DNA from 4 places in the Peribacillus sp. NPDC056705 genome. Region 2 is predicted to be linked to each of the others. Evidence: riboswitches for the same ligand, from Rfam matches in the RefSeq annotation. Region 2 holds a riboswitch; each other region holds the start of a gene.
What was found. Region 2 has a riboswitch for S-adenosylmethionine ahead of ACFRAK_RS08310 (methionine ABC transporter ATP-binding protein). Riboswitches for the same ligand answer to the same signal wherever they lie in the genome.
Positions count from the first base shown of each region.

Region 1: it holds a riboswitch for S-adenosylmethionine, as region 2 does, so the genes downstream of both, ACFRAK_RS24545 (Na+/H+ antiporter NhaC family protein) here and ACFRAK_RS08310 (methionine ABC transporter ATP-binding protein) in region 2, are expected to answer to the same signal.
Region 3: it holds a riboswitch for S-adenosylmethionine, as region 2 does, so the genes downstream of both, ACFRAK_RS20405 (YezD family protein) here and ACFRAK_RS08310 (methionine ABC transporter ATP-binding protein) in region 2, are expected to answer to the same signal.
Region 4: it holds a riboswitch for S-adenosylmethionine, as region 2 does, so the genes downstream of both, ACFRAK_RS01860 (methionine ABC transporter ATP-binding protein) here and ACFRAK_RS08310 (methionine ABC transporter ATP-binding protein) in region 2, are expected to answer to the same signal.

Region 1 covers NZ_JBHTYI010000037.1:33,778-39,195, forward strand. The annotation lists gene hutG (formimidoylglutamase) at 1-576, shown strand, start outside; gene ACFRAK_RS24535 (hypothetical protein) at 867-1,022, shown strand; gene ACFRAK_RS24540 (SOS response-associated peptidase) at 1,083-1,754, shown strand; SAM riboswitch class I at 2,024-2,131, shown strand; gene ACFRAK_RS24545 (Na+/H+ antiporter NhaC family protein) at 2,324-3,640, shown strand; gene ACFRAK_RS24550 (chromate transporter) at 3,857-4,402, opposite strand; gene ACFRAK_RS24555 (chromate transporter) at 4,449-5,078, opposite strand; gene ACFRAK_RS24560 (LysR family transcriptional regulator) at 5,333-5,418, shown strand, end outside.
Region 2 covers NZ_JBHTYI010000004.1:338,561-343,978, reverse strand. The annotation lists gene ACFRAK_RS08335 (YheC/YheD family endospore coat-associated protein) at 1-823, shown strand, start outside; gene ACFRAK_RS08330 (YheC/YheD family endospore coat-associated protein) at 820-2,016, shown strand; gene ACFRAK_RS08325 (YheE family protein) at 2,080-2,283, shown strand; gene ACFRAK_RS08320 (hypothetical protein) at 2,369-2,557, shown strand; gene ACFRAK_RS08315 (MBL fold metallo-hydrolase) at 2,731-3,555, opposite strand; SAM riboswitch class I at 3,839-3,943, shown strand; gene ACFRAK_RS08310 (methionine ABC transporter ATP-binding protein) at 4,012-5,028, shown strand; gene ACFRAK_RS08305 (methionine ABC transporter permease) at 5,015-5,418, shown strand, end outside.
Region 3 covers NZ_JBHTYI010000022.1:25,726-31,143, forward strand. The annotation lists gene ACFRAK_RS20395 (TetR/AcrR family transcriptional regulator) at 1-117, shown strand, start outside; gene ssuE (NADPH-dependent FMN reductase) at 329-862, shown strand; SAM riboswitch class I at 1,142-1,250, shown strand; gene ACFRAK_RS20405 (YezD family protein) at 1,421-1,564, shown strand; gene ACFRAK_RS20410 (phosphoadenylyl-sulfate reductase) at 1,747-2,451, shown strand; gene sat (sulfate adenylyltransferase) at 2,481-3,629, shown strand; gene cysC (adenylyl-sulfate kinase) at 3,673-4,272, shown strand; partial or broken gene ACFRAK_RS20425 (nitrite/sulfite reductase) at 4,289-5,418, shown strand, end outside.
Region 4 covers NZ_JBHTYI010000001.1:394,242-399,659, forward strand. The annotation lists gene ACFRAK_RS01830 (acyl-CoA dehydrogenase family protein) at 1-370, shown strand, start outside; gene ACFRAK_RS01835 (arsenate reductase family protein) at 512-868, shown strand; gene gcvH (glycine cleavage system protein GcvH) at 963-1,346, shown strand; gene ACFRAK_RS01845 (toprim domain-containing protein) at 1,439-1,804, shown strand; gene ACFRAK_RS01850 (thioredoxin family protein) at 1,808-2,116, shown strand; SAM riboswitch class I at 2,249-2,354, shown strand; gene ACFRAK_RS01855 (O-acetylhomoserine aminocarboxypropyltransferase/cysteine synthase family protein) at 2,454-3,764, shown strand; SAM riboswitch class I at 3,882-3,994, shown strand; gene ACFRAK_RS01860 (methionine ABC transporter ATP-binding protein) at 4,148-5,182, shown strand; gene ACFRAK_RS01865 (methionine ABC transporter permease) at 5,175-5,418, shown strand, end outside.

The sequences.
Region 1 (5,418 bases), on a different contig from region 2:
CTTGGCGGAGGGCATGAAACCCTGTATGGCCATTATCTTGGGATTAGGAAATCCATTGGACCAAAAGCTAGCTTGGGAATCATTAATATTGACGCTCACTTTGATATGAGGCCTTATGAAAAAGAGAGTTCATCAGGAACGATGTTTAAGCAAATTTTGGACGAAGATAAAAATTGTGGCTATTTATGTGTCGGAATTCAGAAGCAGGGGAATACGAAGGCACTGTTTGAAACTGCCGAGAGAAGTAAGGTCGATTACATATTGGAAGAAGATTTGTCATTGAATGAAATGGATGAAACTAAGCGGCGGATAAATGAATTCGCTAAGGAATATGACTACATTATTCTTACATTATGTACAGACGTTATTGATTCAGCCTACGCACCTGGGGTAAGTGCTCCATCGCCTTTTGGACTGAATCCGAAATTGGTCCGTGCCATTATCAGGCATATCGTATCGAATGAAAAGATCCTCTCCTTTGATATCTCGGAAGTGAATCCTTCGTTGGATGAAAATAATATAACCGTTACATTGGCAGCACATTTAATAAATGAGGTTTTACTTCATTTTAAATAATGAATGGCTTTCCTAAAATGCCATCTCCATAATCATCTATCTGTATTGAAGCGAAAAACCTTTTACAGCGCCTGACTGTCCATGATTCATTCATGGGCAGTCTTTTTTACGCCGCCAATTCAAGGATTCATGCTCCCGGGCTTTGTTCGACTAACCCTTTAAGGTGTAAAGGAACCTCCATGCTGCCTCTTCATTAGAAGATTAACCATGACTCTGCCAGAGTTCAATACTGATACTTGTGGATTTTTAGTTTATAATAACAACCATCTAGCCTATTGAGGGGGGATTCCATGAATGAATATAAAGTAACGGTAAGGAATGGCAGTACCTTGATTTTGTCGGAAATCATTAAAGCTGAAGATGAAAGAGAAGTCCTTGGCACCCTTTTGATTTCCAGCGAATTATTTAATCAGCCATTTACCGACATCAGGATTTTAGAACACTGATTTGTGCCTGCTTGTTCCATTTGTTACACTGTAATAAATCTTAATACGGTAGGCGATATTATGTGTGGACGTTTCACCCTTTTCACTGACATTGAAGAAATAAAAGATCGGTTTGATATACAAGGATCATTTGATGAGGAATACCAATTCAGCTACAATATTGCTCCCTCCCAATCCGTGTTATCCGTCATTAATGACGGGGCAATGAACCGACTTGGATATCTTCGGTGGGGACTCATTCCATTCTGGGCAAAAGACGAAAAAGTTGGCTATAAAATGATCAATGCCAGAGCGGAAACCATTGCAGAGAAAGCAAGCTTCAAGAATGCGTATAAGAAGAAGAGATGCTTGATAATCGCTGACTCATTTTACGAATGGAAAAAGACACCAGAAAGAAAAATACCGATGCGAATAAAAATGAAGAATCATGCTCCATTTGGAATGGCCGGTATATGGGAATCCTGGAAATCTCCCGAAGGCCTCAGCATTTACACGTGCTCCGTTATAACAACCGTTCCTAATGAGCTGATGACCAGCATTCATGATCGTATGCCTGTAATCCTTAAACCAGAAGATGAAAAAGATTGGTTGAATCCATCCATTAATGATCCTGCATATCTGCAGCAGTATTTAAAGTCATTCGACTCAGAACAAATGGAAGCTTTTGAGGTATCGACTGATGTGAACTCGACTAAAAAAAATTCACCTAATCTAATACAACAAATTTGCTGAGAGGTCATTAGACCTCTTTTTATATTAATTCCGCCCGGATAAATATCAGTGGAAGACTCATTGTACTGATTAACTGCAAACAGTAAGAAGTGCATGTGAATACTATAAAACTAAACCTTGCGAAAATAGACAAAATGCTGTACTCTTATATTTGCTTTTCAAAACGACTTCGATGTCGCTTTAACAAACACAGATGGTTACAGCAAGTTTCCAGTTTGGTACTTTTCTGACAGGTATCGTAATAGTTGATAAATTATATAATTTTGATCTTCTTATCAAGAGAGACGGAGGGACTGGCCCGAAGATGTCTCGGCAGCGGACTTAATGGGAGTGCTGTGCCAAATCCAGCAGGCTGATTTTCGCCTGAAAGATAAGGAGGGTGTTTTTTATAAATTAAAAGACCTCTTCTTGTTTTAATAGAAGGGGTCTTTTTTATGCTGACAGCTGTTTTTTTTTGCTATAGCTCCATCACTGGATAATCAAGCTCAAATTGGCGTTATTTGCGAAAACTGTTAAAAGAATAAAGGCTATGACACATGTCATGGGAAAAATAAAAAGAGGTGTACATCATGAGTGCAAACAATAAAGGGAATCCATGGGCATTGATTCCATTTGTCGTATTTTTAATTTTATTTATAGGGTCCGGAATCGTCACTAAAGATTTTTATTCATTTCCGGTGATTGTAGCCATTTCTATTGCATCAGCAGCTGCATTGGCAATGAATCGGAAAGAAAGTTTCAATCAAAAGGTTGATATTTTCTGTAAAGGTGCCGGTGACGCTAATATTATGTTAATGGTAATCATTTTCCTTTTAGCCGGCGCTTTTTCCGAAGTTGCGAATGGTATGGGGGCAGTTGAATCAACCGTGAATCTTGCCTTAGCGGTTTTTCCGCAAAATCTTTTAATGGTAGGGATATTCATTATCGCTTGTTTTATTTCCCTATCTATGGGAACGAGCATGGGAACGATTGTAGCCCTAGCACCTATCGGGGTGGGAATTAGCGAGCAAACCGATATTTCGCTTGCCCTCTCAATGGCGGCCGTTATTGGTGGTGCGATGTTTGGGGATAACCTATCCTTCATTTCAGATACGACAATCGCTGCAGTTCGAACACAGGGAACGAAAATGAAGGATAAGTTTAAGGTGAATTTTTTCATCGTTTTACCTGCGGCCATCATCACATGTGCTATCCTAGGAATATTAACGATGGGTGAACAAGCCGACATCACCCAAAATTCTTATAATTGGGTGAAGATTCTTCCATACCTTTGCGTATTGATCACTGCATTGGCAGGAGTCAATGTGTTCCTGGTCCTATCCATCGGAATCGTCCTTGCCGGAATTATCGGCTTGGCGGATGGAAGTTATCAACCGTTGGGTGTCATTCAAAAAGTTGGTGAGGGAATGGCGGGAATGTATGAAATCTCCTTCCTTGCCATTTTAATTGCAGGTATGGTTGCTGTAATCAAACATAATGGTGGCATCGATTATCTACTCCACCTCGTGACACGAAATAGCAAATCAAAAAAAGGGGCGGAATTCAGCATTGCCGGGCTTGTTGGTTTGACGAACCTTTCAACGGCAAATAACACGATTTCGATTATCATTGCCGGGCCACTTGCCAAAAACATCGCTGAAAAGTATGGGATTGATCCGCGTAAATCGGCGAGCATCCTTGACGTTTTTGCCTGTTGTATCCAAGGGGTGATTCCATATGGGGCACAGCTGCTTGTTGCAGCAGGGGTAGCAAAGATCTCTCCCATAAGCATCTTGCCGTATTCATATTACCCAATACTAATTGGACTTTGTGGAGTCGTTGCCATCTTGATTGGTTATCCACGGTTTCAGTCGGGAAATGATGAATCGAAGAAACGGACTTATTAAAAAGAGGATAATAATGAAAAAAACACCCTGAATCATTGGATACAGGGTGTTTTCTGTATGGGTGAAATCTTCCCACTTATGTCAGTATAAGTGTTCATAAAGTAATCAATTCATCTGCTAGGGATTTCTTTAATTTATGGTAAACAACTTATTTCATAACCAAAATAACTGCTTCATTCCGGTTCATATTATTAATCGTTTTGCGTGCGGCATTTGTCATGAATAGAGGACAACACCAACTAAACCAGAAAGTATAATTACATAAGCTGGGTGCCAGCGTAATTTCATTAGGGCAAATAACGATAATCCAAAAACGAGTAATAAGCTTATCGTATGCCATGAAAAGTTTGGGGCTATCATATGATTGGAAAGTGCTAAACTGATTGCTGCAAAGAGGATTAAACTGGTGACAATGGGTCTTAATCCATAAAACATGGATTGAATAACTGGATAATGATTCAATTTGCTGAAGAAGGTGGCTATAACGGTCACGAATATAATAGCAGGTAGCAAGATTCCGAGAGCGGATGATATGGCTCCTGCTAATCCAGCAGTCGAATAGCCAACGAGAATGGCACTATTGGCTGTGACAGGTCCTGGGGACATCCCGGAAATGGCGATTATATCGGTAAATTGTTGCGTCGTCATCCATCCATGCTGTGAGACTTCCGATTCTATTACGGGAATCATGGCGTATCCGCCCCCGAACGATACAAAACCGATAATAAAGAAGGTGCTAAACAACTCCCACAATTCCATCATTCTATCACACGCTTTCTTGAAAATTAGTTAGCCCTTTTTGATTTACCTATATGCCAGCACCCATGTAAGGTTCGAAATCATTTTCTTCTTTTGTCATATCTTTTCTGTCCAACTTGATATCGTATCCTGATTTTCTCTTGATGGAGATTGTTACAATACCCGCTATAGCTCCTGCCACTATAACGATCACAGGGTGAAGAAAGAAGAGGACCGGAATTCCTGCTAATAAAATACAGAAAGTTGATTTGTCTACAACAGCCGTTTTTCCTATCTTGATAGCCGCATAGGCGATGGTGGCTACTATGGAAGCTCTGATCGATATGAATGCGGATTCTATCTTCGGATTATCCTGAATGAAAAAATACAAAATGCCTAGGAGCAGAACAATTAAAAAGGTAGGTAATGAAACACCGATCATGGCTGCCATTGCCCCCTTCATTCCGGCAATTCGATGGCCGATAAAGGTGGCGGAGTTAATGGCGACAGCTCCCGGTACGGACTGAGATAATGCAAAAACATCCGTAACTTCTTCGCTTTTCATCCATTTCCTCTTTTCGACCACTTCTTTTTCGATTAATGGGATCATCGCAAACCCGCCTCCGAATGTGACAGGTGCTATTTTAAAAAAGGTCCAAAATAAAAGGAAAAGAGTTTTCCATTGTCCTTTCATTGACATCAGTCACTTCCTTTGCCGCTAAGTTTAAATCTTATTACTAACATATCAAAGAAAAAGGAATGGGTAAATTGCAACAAAATCATCGGGTATAACAAAACGTTATACCTAGAAGATTTATCCGTTTTATAAAGAATGCCGCCAATAATTTAATAGCCTCACTTATTCAGGGATGCAGCACTCTTTTTTCATTTCACCATTTACCTTTATGATGCTATCATTTTAATGAACTATCTAAAAACATGGAGGTCGTTTTCTTGAAATTAGAAAATCTAAAAATGTTTTGTTTAGTGGTGGATGAAGGAAGCATAAGCCAGGCAGCGAGGTTAAGTTTCCTATCTCA
Region 2 (5,418 bases):
AAAAAAATATACAATACCATGGTATAATCCTGGATTTTTCAATAAATGGGATGTAAATGAAAGGCTATGCGCAGATGAGCGGGCATTGCCTTATTTGCCGGAAACATATCCATTTCAATCCATGTCCGTGGTGGAAACCCTTCTTTCCCATTACCGGCAAGTTTATATAAAGCCCATTCACGGCAGCCTCGGTCTAGGGATTCACCAAATTCTTTATGATAAGCATGAGGATGTTTACTATTGTCGCTATACAAATGAAGCAAAAGAAAATAAACTGCAAAAATTCCCTACATTGGAATCCATCGTTAAACATATTTTTCACGACCGACCGCTTGAGAACCTTATTGTACAGCAGGGCATCCCATTAATTCGATTTGAAAAACGTCCAGTGGATTTCCGGGTCCATACGAACAAGGACAGTAATGGAAAATGGCAGGTAACCGCGATTGCCGCAAAAATCGCCGGTGCCGGCAGCGTCACTACCCATATTAAAAGCGGGGGTGTCATCAAAACGGTTGCCGAACTGTTTGGAGATGACGATGAGGCGAAAGAAGTCGAACGAAAGCTATCGGAAGCCGCGCTGATTTTAAGTGACAGTATTGAAAAGAACTTGGACGGCATCATTGCAGAAATAGGATTTGATTTTGGATTGGATAAAAAAGGGCAGGTTTGGATGTTTGAAGCCAATTCCAAACCTGGACGTTCCATATTCGCCCATCCAAAACTCAAGGATTTCGAATTGCTGACCAGAAAGCTAAGCCTTGATTATGCCATTTATCTTACGGAACAGACGATTACGAAATCAATCAGTGTACCGCGATGAACATTTTTTACGATAGCCCCACTGAAAATTGGTACCACAATCATGAGAATGCTGAACTTTTCGCGGGCTCTGCCAAAGAGGAAATCAGCTATAAAAAGGACCATTCGAATCAACCCCTGATTCCAATCACGATATATCCCGGTAACCGGATGCTCACCGTCGGAATTTTAACTGTTTCCAATCCCAAAAAGGAATCAGGTTTGGGTGGAAACCTGACCCTTTTTCGGGACCTATCATTATATTTATTAAAACATGGAATATTGGCGTATGTATTCACAGGAAATGCCCTTCATCCCGATTCGTTGAGAGGGTATGTTTTTTCCTCCATTTCAAAGAAGTGGATCGAATGTAAAGTACCCTTCCCTGACATCGTCTATAACCGTATCCCTTCGAGGAGCTATGAGGCGTCAGAGGAATTCCAACATCTTATTACACACTTTAAAGATTCCCGAATGAATCTATTCAACCCCTGTTTTATAGATAAATATGTAATGTTCGAAGCATTAAATGAAGATGGATTCCTCACAAAACACCTTCCGCCCACAACGGTCTTACGAAACAGCGATTGCCTTTATTCATTCCTGGAGACCTACAGGCATATATACCTTAAACCCTGCAAAGGAAGCCAAGGGAAGGGCATTTATACCATAATCAAAAATGATGATGATACACTATTGTTCAATAGCTTGAAGCATAGTGAGTCCTTCCCGGATTTCGCATCATTCTGGGAAACAAAAAAAAGGGATTTATTAAAAAGGAGCTATCTTGCTCAACAGGCGATCAGACCAAAAAAACTTTTTGGACACCGTTATGATTACCGGATTCTCGTCCATTATGAAAAAGGTTTTTATAAAGTGACCGGCAAAGCGGTAAGGATGTCACAAACTCAGGAAATCACCACCCACACTCCCCGAGGGGGTAAGCTTTTTCCTTATCAAGACCTGCAATCAAGAAGCCTGAATCAAAAATTAGCGAATATCGCCCAAAAATGCGGAGAGATTCTATCGAAAAAAATCGGGTTTCTCGGAGAGTTTTCCATTGATATAGGGGAAGACGAATCGGGTTCGCTCTTCATATATGAAGTGAACTCAAAGCCCATGCAATTCGATGAAGTGGAAATTGAAACAAACAGGCTTTTGCATTTAAAAAATCTTTTCATTGAATTAACTTTTCCCAACCTGACAATAAAATAACACCTCCAGCTACCGTTTTCCATTATAATTAAATGAGAAACTGTATATATGGAGGTAATACATATGATCACTCATTTTCAATGGGCACCATTGCATAAAAATCTGCCGGGATGGAAAATTTCCTTTTATTTCAACAAGAAGGCAGTCCAAGCCTTGTATCATAAAGATGGATCCATCGAGTGGACAGCTAACCCGCCTTCCGAAACAGATGAAACCAAACTCAAAAGCATGGTACATGATTTAATGATCTTCCATGTATATGAATGAACCCTCATTACATTCATGAAATCCTTAAACAGAATAAAAAAAACTCCTTTGCCTAAACTAAAGAAAAGGCTAGGAGGGATTAATTTTGGATAAAGAAAAAATGACATTTTTGAAGGATACCGAATATGATGGCAAGGACTCCGTTTACCTGGATATCGACCGTATCATCAATGAAGGAATGGCAGGCGGAAATGTGTATGAAGTCGCTAACCTTCAGAACATCGAAGAAGCACATGATTTTTATGATGAAACAGATCCCAATGAAAATAAATAATTTATGTGGGCCCTCTTATGGAGGGCTCCCCTTTTTTACTTATCCCGTTCATCTCCCGCTTGGACTGCATTCCCCCTATAAAAAGTCCGTCTTTTATAAGTAATCAAGTAAAACAACATCCTGGATGGAAGTTGTTTGAGTGACAAATAGAAAACATTAGCCTGAAATAGCATTCAAATAGTTCCATTCTCCCTCGCACTTAAAATATTTTCGTTTAATATCGATGTAATGATATGCTCTGAATCCCATTCATGCCCAGAAATCTCGATAAGGGGATAGCGATTCGGTAAAACGGCCTGCTGGATTTCATGAACGGTCAGCCCTTGAGAATGCAAGCGTAAAATTTCACCTTGTAGGTTTTCCAAATAATCGAGCTTTTTCCGAAACATGACCTTCCCATCAGGGACATGCCCAGCATGGCAGCAAAACACTTCCCCGAAGTCATATTGAAGTAATCTTTTAATGGAACCGATGATGACCGGGACAGACTCTTCCCGTAAGACAAGTTTTGTTTTTGGTGTTACGAAAAGGTCTCCTGAAAAGAGCATGCCATTACTGTGATTCAAATACACCATATGGTCCTTTGCATGACCAGGGGTAAAAATCGGCTCCCATGTTTGGGTGCGGGAATGAATGGCCTTCCCTACCGGCTCAGCTTTAAAGGCGTCTCTCTTTCCCCAGAAAATTTTACGATATTCAGGATATACGGCATCCTTTGCACAAACCTCAACCGACATCGGGTGAATGAAAAGCGGGACCTTTTTATTTTCCTGTATCCATGCAGCACACCCGGTATGGTCTTCATGATAGTGAGTCAAGGCCACTGAGTCGAAGTCTGCGGACTCATAGAATGGAATGAGCTCTTCCAATAATATCTGTGCGCCAGTATCTATCAATAGACCATCCGTTAAAAAGACATAAACACTCATCCCCGATTTGTTCCCGCCAGGAGTCCCGTTCACACAAACCACATCATTTATCGTGTTAATCTCTAACATTCAGTTGCCTCCCCATCATTACACAAATATAGTTTCGTCTTCCTTTTTTTAACTTTAACTATAACAAATGTATTACCACTTTACCCTTTTGACAAGGAAATTTTGGAATAATTAACCTGGACAATAAATGCTGGATTATAGCAAGATAGCCCTTTTTAACGGACCTTTCTAAACTTTAATAACAAAAAATCACCCCGAAAATTACAGAAACGATTGACATTGTTGAATTTTACAAATAATATAGATTATATTGAAAAACTTGAAATATTCTAAAATAATAATTTACTTATCAAGAGTGACGGAGGGATCAGGCCCTGTGATGTCCGGCAACCGCCCTTAGGGAACGGTGCCACTTCCTGCAGAATGATTGCATTCTGAAAGATAAGACGAGATATAATTTCGCTGCCTCTTTCTGAATGATAGGGGCAGTTTTTTAATGTTTAAGGGGGAAAGCTTATGATTGAAATCCGTTCAGTCCGAAAGGAATACGTCTCGAAGAAAAACCGAGTTACCGGAGTGGATAACGTGTCTTTAACCATTCAAACTGGCGAAGTGTATGGAATTGTCGGCTACAGTGGAGCCGGAAAAAGCTCATTACTCCGCTGCTTGAATTTGCTTGAACGTCCGACAGGTGGAAATATCATCATCGACGGCATTGATTTAACCTCTTTATCAAGTAAAGAGCTTCGTAAACAACGGCAAAAAATCGGAATGATATTCCAACACTTTTCACTGGTCAGTTCAAAAACTGTTTATGAAAATGTCGCTTTCGCCTTAAAGGCCGCGCATCGATCGAAGGATGCCATCAGGTTACGTGTATTGGAATTGTTGGAAATCGTAGGGCTCAGCGATAAGAAAGATGTCTATCCGGCGCAGCTTAGCGGTGGACAGAAGCAACGGGTAGGCATAGCCCGTGCCTTAGCAAATGACCCCACTGTTCTATTATGTGATGAAGCGACTTCAGCACTTGATCCAACAACTACAAAAGCGATTTTACAATTATTGAAAAAGATAAGCAGTAAGCTTGGCATCACCATCGTGTTGATTACACATGAAATGGAAGTGGTCAAAGAACTATGCCACCGTGTCGCCGTCATGCAGGATGGCCGTGTAATTGAAGAAGGTCCCGTTTATGAAATATTTTCACAGCCTAAGCAGGAGTTAACGAAGCAATTCATTAGCAGTGTTCTGGATTTCGCACTCCCTCCGCACTTGATTGAAGAAAGTAAAGGTACGATCATTAAAATTCAATTCGAAGGGCAAACCGCTGGTGAGTCGATCCTTTCGGATGCTCTCCAATCCCATTCAGTAAAGGGGAATATTTTACACGGTAAAATTGAGTATATCCAGGATGTCCCTTTAGGCATTTTAATCATCGAGTTAATAGGCGATGCCGCTCAAGTTCATTCGGCATTGCAATATATAAAAAATCGTTCCAGTTCTGTGGAGGTGCTAAAACATGTCACTGCTTGATTCCATCGTCAATATTTTACCTGATCTTAATAAAGCCTTTCTTGAAACGATTTATATGGTCGGTGTTTCCCTTGCAGTAGCCCTGTTGATCGGTCTACCGCTTGGAGTATTGCTGTTTACGACAACAAGGAATTTATTTTTTGAAAATAGTATCGTGAATCGATCTCTAGGATTCGCAGTCAATATTGTCCGTTCAATCCCTTTCATCATTCTCTTGGTCGCCCTTCTTCCTTTAACGGATCTTCTAACTGGATCGACGATAGGCCCGAGAGCTGCTTCTGTATCCCTGTCGGTGTCCGCAATACCTTTTTTTGCAAGAATCGTTGAAACGGCATTACGTGAAATAGACAGAGGCGTGATTGAAGCTGCAATTGCCGTAGGAGCCACTCC
Region 3 (5,418 bases), on a different contig from region 2:
TCTACACATTATGAAATCCATCAACAAAAAAAGGAGCCGTATTTTACTCCTGAACGAATTAAGAACATTGCACAACTTTTGGTATATGGTATTCATGGTAAACAAAATCATACATAAAGAAACGGTCATATTTAAAGGCATGTGCATCAAGCCGCAAATATGACCGTTTTATATGCATTCAGAAACGATGCAGTCAAATTTGTGAATCTATTAAACCAGAGTGTAAGATTTGACTTATATTTTTCAGACTATTACGATAAATGTATACTACACGAAATGCTTTACGAAGAATTTATCTGGAAATCATGTAACAATGGAGGGGGATTGTATGAGCGATATCGTAATTTTATCAGGAAGTCCGGCTATTCCATCAAGAACGGACATTTCACTAAAACATATTCAATCATTAGTCGAAAAAGAAGGATTTACCACAGCTTATTTCTCAATAACGGATTTCTCAGCAGATGATTTATTCCAAGGGAAATATAATAGCGAAGATATTTTAAAACTTTCAGAGAGAATTCAAGCAGCCAGAGGAATCATCATTGGTTCACCGGTTTATAAGGCTTCTTATACAGGTGTATTAAAAGCCTTGATTGATTTGCTGCCAGAAGGTGCTTTCAAGGGTAAGCCAGTTCTGCCAATCATGATTGGTGGAAGTAACAGGCATCTATTGGCGATTGACTATGCGCTTAAACCATTAATCTCAATATTAAAAGGCGAACCGCTTCAGGGCATTTACTTTGTTGATAAGGAAATAGATAAACAGAATTCTGAAAATCCGATTAATGATTCACATTTAATTGATCGTGTCCAGAGTCAAGTTCAAGAATTTGTAGAAGCAATACAGTTAAGAAATTAATGAATTTCAAGTAATCCCTTCAACAAAAGGACTGGCATTCAAACGTATTTCTTAAAGTGATTACATTCGTCAATAATAGGTTTATTAATGAAAATAGACTCATTTTTTTGGAGACTCTATCTAAAAAAATGAGTCTATTTTCGTATTTAAATGAACATAAAATCATAAATTGAATAGTGTGTATAAAAATAACAGTTCATCCATAATATTAAACCAAGTTATTTTATAAGAAAACTCCATTGACAAGGATTAAATATATGTTAATATTTAAAATAATAAAACTTATCCAGAGCGACGGAGGGAATTGGCCCTTTGAAGTCCAGCAACCTGCATGATGGATGCAAGGTGCTACCTCCAACAAAATGTTGATCATTTTGGAAGATAAGGTAATGATATTTACCTTGGGATCTTTCCATCATGGAAAGATTTTTGTTTTTGGAAAAATTTCAGGTAAACCATAACAATGTAAGGTTGTATGGAATTATATAAAATTAAGAAATTCATTTAATCAGCGTCGAAAATAAAATATTCGCAGATTTTCTTAAAGGAGGAACTGGTTTGGATAAAGAGAATCAGCTTGAAGAAATATTTGAACGACTTCAAGAAATGCTTAATTCAATGAAATATGGATCGATTACACTTATAGTCCAGGATGGTAAAATCATTCAAATGGAAAGAAATGAAAAATTAAGAATTAAATAAGGTATCTGCTGACTAGAAAAACTAGAGGCGGGTTTAACTGATATAAAGAGAGTATTGGTTAGATTCGTCTCTTTTTCCTAGAATCAAATAAACTGGGGAAGATTAAAACGGGTATTGATCAACAGTTACTCTAATCTGATACAGCAAGTTTTTAGAGGGGGCTACAAAAGTTGGCTGGATTAATAAACTATGAAAATTTCAATTCAGGGGAATTCCCTGTATTTCCTGAAGACAGTGACACAAAAGGAGCTTTGGAAGTTCTGCAATGGGCGAATGACCATTATGGAAACAAACTGATTTATGCTTGCAGTTTTGGTATTGAAGGCATCGTGCTTACGGATTTATTGGCGAAGGTCAACCCTTCGGCAAAAATTGTTTTCCTTGATACAGATGTTCATTTTGAAGAGACCTACCAATTGATCGAGCAAGTGAAGAAGCGCTATCCAAAACTTTCAATCGAAATGAAGAAACCTGCCTTGACGCTTGAGGAACAAGCAGCGGAATATGGGGATGAATTATGGCTTAGTGATTCCAATAAGTGCTGTAACATCCGTAAGATCATTCCGCTTACCGATGTGCTTTCAACGGCAACAGCCTGGCTTTCGGGACTGCGGAGGGAGCAATCCGAAACAAGGGCTAAAACCGAGTATATCAATAAGGATAATAAGTTCAAGTCGGTTAAAATATGTCCACTCATACATTGGACATGGAAAGACGTTTGGCGCTACGCCCACAAAAACGGACTTCCATATAATATCCTGCATGATAATGGATATCCTAGCATTGGATGTAAAACGTGTACAGCACCTGCATTCAATGCAGATGATTTACGCTCAGGCCGTTGGCAAGGAGCACAAAAAACGGAATGCGGATTGCATTTATCTTAAATAAATAGAAACCATAGGGGGAAATTAGCATGACAATCAGTCTACCGCACGGAGGAACATTAATCGATCTTTGGGAACCAAAATATGATTTTAGTAAAATAACAAAGGCAATCGAAATCGATGAAATCGCTTTAAGTGATCTTGAATTGATAGGCACTGGTGCCTACAGTCCGATTAAGGGATTCTTTACAAAAAGTGACTATGAGACAGTGGTCAGGGATATGAGGCTTAGCAGCGGACATGTATGGAGCATCCCGATTACGCTTCCTTTGACCAAAGAAATTGCAGAAACCCTTACTATAGGTGAAGAAGTAACGCTGACTCATGAGGGTGAAACATACGGGGTTCTCACCGTTTCCGATATTTACACTCCGGATAAGCAATTGGAAGCGACATTAGTATATCAAACGGATGATGAGAAGCATCCCGGAGTGAAAAATTTATTTAACCGCGGTGATGTATATGTCGGCGGGGAAATAAAGTTGATTAAGAGAATAGAGCGTCCGTTATTCCAAGCTAATTATCTGGACCCTGTCGAGACAAGGAAAGCTTTTGCTGAAAAAGGGTGGGAAACGGTTGTCGGTTTCCAAACGAGGAACCCTGTTCACCGTGCACATGAATATATTCAAAAGACAGCATTGGAGATTGTCGACGGCTTATTCTTAAATCCTCTCGTAGGTGCCACTAAATCCGATGACATTCCGGCAGATGTAAGAATGGAAAGTTACAAAGTGCTGCTTGAGAAATATTATCCCAAGGATCGTGTCTCCCTTGCAGTTTTCCCTGCTGCCATGCGTTATGCAGGACCTAGAGAAGCCATTTTCCATGCAATGGTCCGTAAAAATTATGGATGCACCCATTTTATCGTCGGACGTGATCATGCGGGTGTGGGCGATTATTATGGCACATATGATGCCCAAAAAATCTTTGGGAATTTTAACGCCGATGAGTTAGGGATCACGTTATTATTCTTTGAACATAGTTTTTACTGTAAAGCATGCGGCAACATGGCTTCCGCTAAAACTTGTCCGCACGGCAGGGAAGATCATGTCATCCTGTCTGGAACGAAGGTAAGGGAAATGTTGCGTAATGGAGAAATTCCTCCAGCTACCTTTAGCCGTAAAGAGGTCATCGAGGTGTTGATCGAAGGTCTGAAAAAGAATGAAGTTTATAACTGATAGGACATAAATTGAAGGATCACATGAAGAGGGGGATTATTATATGAGTAAAAGTACGAATGTCACTTGGCATGAAACGTCATTGACCAAGGAGCTCCGCCGGAAGCAAAACGGGCATGAAAGCACAGTTCTATGGTTTACAGGACTCTCGGGTTCCGGAAAATCAACGATTGCGAACGCGGTCGCAAAAGAATTATATAATCGGAATATTCGAAGCTATGTTTTGGATGGTGATAATATCCGCCACGGTTTAAATAAAGATTTAGGTTTTTCTGAAGAGGATCGAACCGAGAATATTAGGCGGATCGGTGAGGTTTCCAAGTTATTCGTGGATAGTGGGCAGTTCGTATTGACTGCCTTCATATCTCCATTCAGGGCAGATCGGCAGATTGTACGTGATTTACTCGAAGAAGGGGAGTTTATTGAAGTATACATAAAGTGTCCGATCGAAGAGTGTGAGGTGCGTGATCCAAAGGGTCTATATGATAAGGCACGTAAAGGAATCATAAAAGATTTTACCGGAATCGACTCTCCGTACGAAGAACCAGAACAACCGGAAATCATTTTAGAATCCGACCAATACAGCATTGAAGAGTGTGTTGAACAGGTAATCGGCTATTTGACAGCAAAGAAAGCGATTTAATCAAGGAGGAAATGTAATGGTTTACGAAAAATTTTGGTCGGAAAATCCACTAATCGCTAAAAATAAAACGGAAATCTGGAAATTGGAAAAAGACGGATTGAAGATATTTGATGATATTCCACATTAAGCAGCAAATGGTTTTGATTCCATCCCTAAAGAGAATTGGGATATGTTCAAGTGGGCAGGTCTATACCTGCAACGGCCAAAAGAAGCTGGTTACTGGATGATGCGTGTCGTTATTCCCGGAGGTATCCTGACGTATGATCAACAAATAACTCTAGCTAACATCGCAAAAGATTACGGGAGGGGCGTATATGACATTACAACCCGTCAAGCCATTCAATTCCACTGGCTGACTATCGAACAAGTCCCGGATATCTTAAATCGTTTGGAAAAGGTTGGAATGACTACGGCTGGTGCTTGTGGTGATATCACACGTAATATCATCGGGAATGCATTAGCAGGCATCGATCCCGATGAACTTTTTGATACACGCGAGGTACTTTATGATGTATTTGAGTATTTCCGCCTTAACGAAGACTATTCCAACCTTCCGAGGAAATATAAAATGTCCATCAGTGCTAATATCCATAATGCTTCGAATGCTGAAATCAACTGTGTTTCATTCAATCCAGCCACTAAAGAAATCGATGGGGTGACGGAAGTTGGATTTCACGTGAAAGTAGGCGGGGGGCTTTCCTCCGTTCCGATGCTGGCAGAAGAACTTGATTTATTCATTTTACCTGAAAAAACAGTGGAAGTAGCGGCCGCCATCACGACGATATTCCGTGACTTTGGGTACCGTGAAAAGCGTCATCGCTCGCGCTTGAAATTCCTTGTTGCTGACTGGGGTCCTGAACAATTCAAGGAAAAATTGCTGGAATACACCGGTCCGCTTCCTGAAAAGGGAGAAAGTGCGGTGAAGGGATGGAATGCAGGTTATTTCTACGGCATCCATAAACAAAAGCAAGATGGTCTTAACTATGTTGGAGTCAATATACCAGTGGGTCGTCTAAATCCGGACGAAGTGATTGAGTTTGCCGAACTTGCGAAAAAATATGGAAATGGTGAAATCCGCAACTGTAATTCCCAAAATCTAATCATTCCCAATGTGCCGGATGCAAAACTTGAGGAATTAAAGCAGGA
Region 4 (5,418 bases), on a different contig from region 2:
TGGCCTAGCGGCACAGAAATACGGCAAAACTCTTGATCAAGAACAAGAAATCCTCTCAAACATTGCCGATATCGTATCCCTTGCCTATGCAGCTGAATCCGTGGTATTGCGTACGGAAAAAGCTATTGCAGCTACAGGCCTGGAGAAGAACAAACAAAAAGTGCTTTACACTGAAATCTTCGTTCAGGAAGCTTTCAATGAAATAGAACAGCATGCAAAAGAAACGTTAATTGCGGTGGAAACAGGCGATACTCTTCGAATCATGCTTTCGTCGCTCCGCAAGCTGACAAGACACAATCCGATCAATGTCATTGCGAAAAAACGTGAAGCCTCCGTAAAGGTGATCGAAGCGGAAAAATATGCTCTATAAGCAATGAATCAGAATCTGTAAAGGGAATGCCCGTAAAGGCATTCCCTTTATTTCCTTTGATGAAATCGCAACGGAAATTCAAAAGATATTTCGTTGTATTGCGTGCTGAAAACGGGTATTCTATTGATAGGTGGTGAAATGATGGGCTTAACATTATATTGGTACCCAAAATGCGGCACATGCCGTAACGCGAAGAAGTGGCTTGATAATCATGAACTGCAATATGAAGCGATCCATATAGCTGAAAATCCGCCTTCGCGAACAGAAATAGAAAAACTATATAAAATCAGCAATTTGGAATTGAAGAAGTTCTTCAATACTAGCGGTCAAAAATATCGGGAGCTGGGCTTAAAGGATAAGCTGAAAGAAGCTACTGAAGCAGAGATGCTTGATATATTGTCCACGGATGGCATGCTTCTGAAAAGGCCGATTGTTACAGATGGCACTAAAGTGACGGTAGGTTTCAAAGAAGAGCAATTCGAACAGGTTTGGAACTGAAATTTCACAAAATATTTGGTTAATTCCTTACTTAAACACACTATCTACCTTATAATGAAATAGATAAATAAGATGTACATATGGAGGGTTAATAATGACGACAACACCAAAAGAACTTCGTTACACTAAAGAACATGAATGGGTCAAAACGGAAGATGGAACAGTGCGCATTGGGATTACAGCTTTCGCACAGTCCGAGCTTGGGGACATCGTATTCGTTGAGCTTCCGGAAATCGGCGATGAATTGAAAGCGAACGAACCATTTGGAAGTGTTGAATCCGTTAAGACCGTTTCTGAGCTTTATGCACCTATCAGTGGCAAGGTTGTTGAAGTAAACGAAGATTTAAGTGACAACCCTGAATATGTAAATGAGTCTCCTTATGAAAAGGCATGGATGGTCGTGCTTGAACCATCTAATAGCAATGATATTGAAAACTTGATGAGCGCCGAAGAGTATGAGAGTTTAATCAACGGTTAAAAAGAAGGAGAGGGGGGACTGAATAGGCCTGCTCTCTTTTTCATTTTATACAGCGGCAGTTGCGCACATAATTCATGAGATGGAGTGATGACATGGAGTGGGGCGAATTCGATAAAGTGATCATTGTAGAAGGCAGTTCCGATAGAAGAAAAGTTGCCTCCGTTTTAAATGAAGATGTGGAAATAAGATGTACAAATGGGACCATATCATTAACTAAGCTGGATGAATTAGTGGATGAATTGATGGATCGTGATGTTTATCTCCTTTTTGACGCAGATGAATCAGGAGAAAAGCTGCGGAAGCAGTTCCGAAGGGAAATGCCGGAAGCGAACCACCTGTATATTAATAAAATGTACAAAGAAGTGGAAAGCTCACCCGAACATCATATCGCAACTGTGCTACTATCTGCCAATATGAATGTGAAAATGAAATTTTTAAGTCAAAGGGTGAACGACTAATTGATGCAGGAATGGAAAGAAGAAGAGTGTAAGCTTGCTGTTGAAAATGGGGAAACCTTTTGCTTATATTTATATACGCCTTTATGCGGCACTTGTCAGGTCGCCTCCAAGATGCTGACGATATCCTTGGAGCTGTTCCCGGAATTGAAGGCAGGCAAAATGAATATGAACTATGTCCAAGCAATTGCCGAATCATATGAAATCGAAAGTGTGCCCTGTTTATTGCTTTTCAAAAAAGGAAAGCTGCACAAAAAAATATATGCCTTTCAATCCGTTCCTTATTTGTACGGATTGCTTAAGGAAATCAGCTAAGAAACCAATCAGAGCCGTGGTTGGTTTCTTTGTTGCGGACATTTGAATTAAACAAAGAATATTCTAACAATTAATTGACTGATTTATTCTAAAATGATATATTTTGAATTAAGTAATGGCAGAATTTAATAGTTCTTATCAAGAGTGGCGGAGGGACTGGCCCGACGAAGCCCGGCAACCGGTATAATTTTATATACGGTGCTAATTCCAGCAGAGTGTTGGCTCTGGTAGATGAGGTGTGTTCTTGAGACCTCTTCTTGTTGAAGTGGTTTTTTTGTTTATAAAAGGCCAGATATCATATAATTCCAACTAAATCCATAGAAAAAGGTGAAACCATATGTCAGGGAAAAAGTTGCGTTTCGAAACATTGAGTGTTCATGGCGGTCTGCAAACTGATGAAACAGGTGCCCGTGCAGTTCCTATCTACCAAAGCAATGCATACTTGTTCAAAGACACCGACCATGCAGCGAATTTATTTGGCCTAAAGGAGAATGGCTATATATATACACGGCTTCATAATCCCACGGTCAGCGTTTTTGAGGAAAGAATGGCCTTATTGGAAGGTGGCATCGGCGGATTGGCAACAGCAAGCGGAATGGCTGCCATCTCACTTTCAATCCTGAACATTGCCGCTGCAGGTGATGAGATTGTTTCAGCCTCTACATTATATGGCGGTACGTATAACCTTTTTGAAAATACTCTTCCTAAATATGGAATCAAAGTGAAGTTCGTTTCTCCCGATGATCCTGAAAATTTCAAAAGGGCGATTACGCCAAGAACTAAAGCCATTTTTGCCGAAACGATCGGTAATCCAAGTTTGAGGGTGCTTGATATTGAAGCGGTGGCGAAAATCGCCCATGAAGCCGGCATACCTTTAATCATTGATAATACCTTTGCAACACCATATCTTTGCAGACCAATTGATTTTGGCGCGGACATCGTCATCCATTCCGCTACAAAATGGCTTCTGGGAAATGGAACGACACTAGGCGGTGTCATCGTGGATGGAGGGAAGTTCGATTGGAACTCGCCAAACTACCCTGGCTTCACGGAGCCTGACCCAAGTTACGACGGTCTGGTATACGCCGAGGCAGTTGGACCTGCCGCATTCATAACGAAAGCCCGAGTCCAGTTACTTCGTGATTTAGGCCCTGCGCTAAGTGCCCAAAGTGCATTCCAGTTTACGCTTGGACTTGAAACGCTGCATGTAAGGATGAAAGAGCATCTATCAAACACCAAGTCTGTCATTGAATATTTAAAAAACCATCCTGCCGTGACTTGGGTTTCGCATCCTGGTGATGAGGATCATCCCGATAAGGCCCTTGCGGATAAATATTTGCCTAAGGGAGCTGGATCTGTCGTGACTTTTGGAATACAAGGTAATCGCGAAGCTGGGGCAAAACTTATCAATTCGGTGGAATTATGGTCCCATGTGGCGAATGTAGGGGATGCGAAGAGCTTGATCATCCACCCAGCCAGTACGACCCATCAACAATTGAATGAGGCGGGTCTTGCGAAAGCGGGTGTAAGTGCCGATCAAGTCCGTTTATCAATTGGGATTGAAAATGTAGACGACTTAATAGAAGATTTAGAGCAGGCAATTGAAAAAGCGACGAATATCGTCTCCTTGACTTCCAAAACGCTTTAAGCAAAGTTCCTGTTCATCCTTGAACTAGAAATAATATACATTGCGCTCCTTTTTTATCTATGATAAAATTTCTCCATACTAAAGAACTTAATGATGTACAAATATTCTATATATTAGCTCTTATCAAGAGAGGTGGAGGGATGTGCCCGATGAAACCCGGCAACCGACAAGGAGATTTCCTTGGAAAGGTGCCAATTCACACAAAGTTTAATTACTTTGGAAGATGAGAGAAAGGCCTGTTTCTTCACCTGCCTTTCTGCTCATGCAGAAAGGTTTTTTCTGTTTTAATGGGGAAAACATGTGCATGATATGAGAAACAGACTAATAATGTAAAGAAATCAACTAAGTTCATAGGTTTTATTGGATAAAAGAGGTGAGGATTAATGATTACATTGACGAAAGTCAGTAAGCTGTTCCGAACAGGAAAAGGAAACAGTGAGACGATCAAGGCTGTAAATAATGTGAATGTTGAAATAAATAAAGGCGAGATTTTCGGTATCATCGGTTACAGTGGAGCGGGGAAAAGTACTTTGATCAGAATGCTCAATGGATTGGAAACTCCTACAGAGGGATCCGTTGTGGTGGCTGAGAAGGAAATTTCAAAAATTAAAGGGGCTCAGCTCCGTAAGGCCCGTCAAGAAATCAGCATGATTTTCCAACATTTCAATCTATTATGGTCAAGGACCGTTCAGGAAAATATTTCTTTCCCATTGGAAATTGCAGGAGTTTCTAAAACTGAACGAACCAAGCGTGTGAACGAGTTGATCAAGTTAGTCGGACTGGAAGGCAGGGAAAAGGCCTATCCTTCACAATTAAGCGGAGGGCAAAAGCAAAGGGTGGGAATAGCCAGGGCTCTGGCAAATGACCCTAAAGTGCTGCTGTGTGATGAAGCGACATCTGCCTTGGATCCACAGACTACCGACTCCATACTCGAATTGCTTGTTGACATCAATCAGCGCCTAGGATTGACGATCGTCTTGATAACACATGAAATGCATGTAATACGTAAAATCTGTCATCGCGTCGCCGTGATGGAAAACGGGCAAGTTGTTGAACAGGGTCCTGTCCTGGATGTTTTCAAGAATCCTAAAGAACAAATGACAAAGCGTTTCGTGCAGCAGGTAACTGAACCAGAAGAAACGAAAGAAACGATGGACCATTTGCTCGAACGTTATCCTGCAGGCAAAGTGATTCAATTGACCTTTGTAGGTGATCATGCAGAAAGCCCGTTGATCACCAAGCTTGTACGTAACTTCGAGTTGGATGTCAATATCGTTCAAGGTAAGATATCCCAAACAAGAAGCGGTTCATATGGAACATTGTTTATCCATCTTGATGGCACAGAGGATGAAATGCTCCGCGCAATCGAATTCATTAAAGCACAGCAAGTAGGCGTGGAGGTGATTACTCATGCTTGAAGAATTATTGCCGAATATTGATTGGGAAGACATTATTGAAGCAACGAAAGAAACGCTATACATGACAAGCGTCTCTGTAGTGGCAACCTTTTTTATAGGCATAATATTAGGATTGATCCTGTTCCTGACAGGGAAGGGTAATATGTGGGAAAACCGGGTAATTAACGGGGTCATGAGTGCTATCGTTAATATATTCCGTTCGATTCCATTTCTTATTTTGATCGTGCTGCTCATTC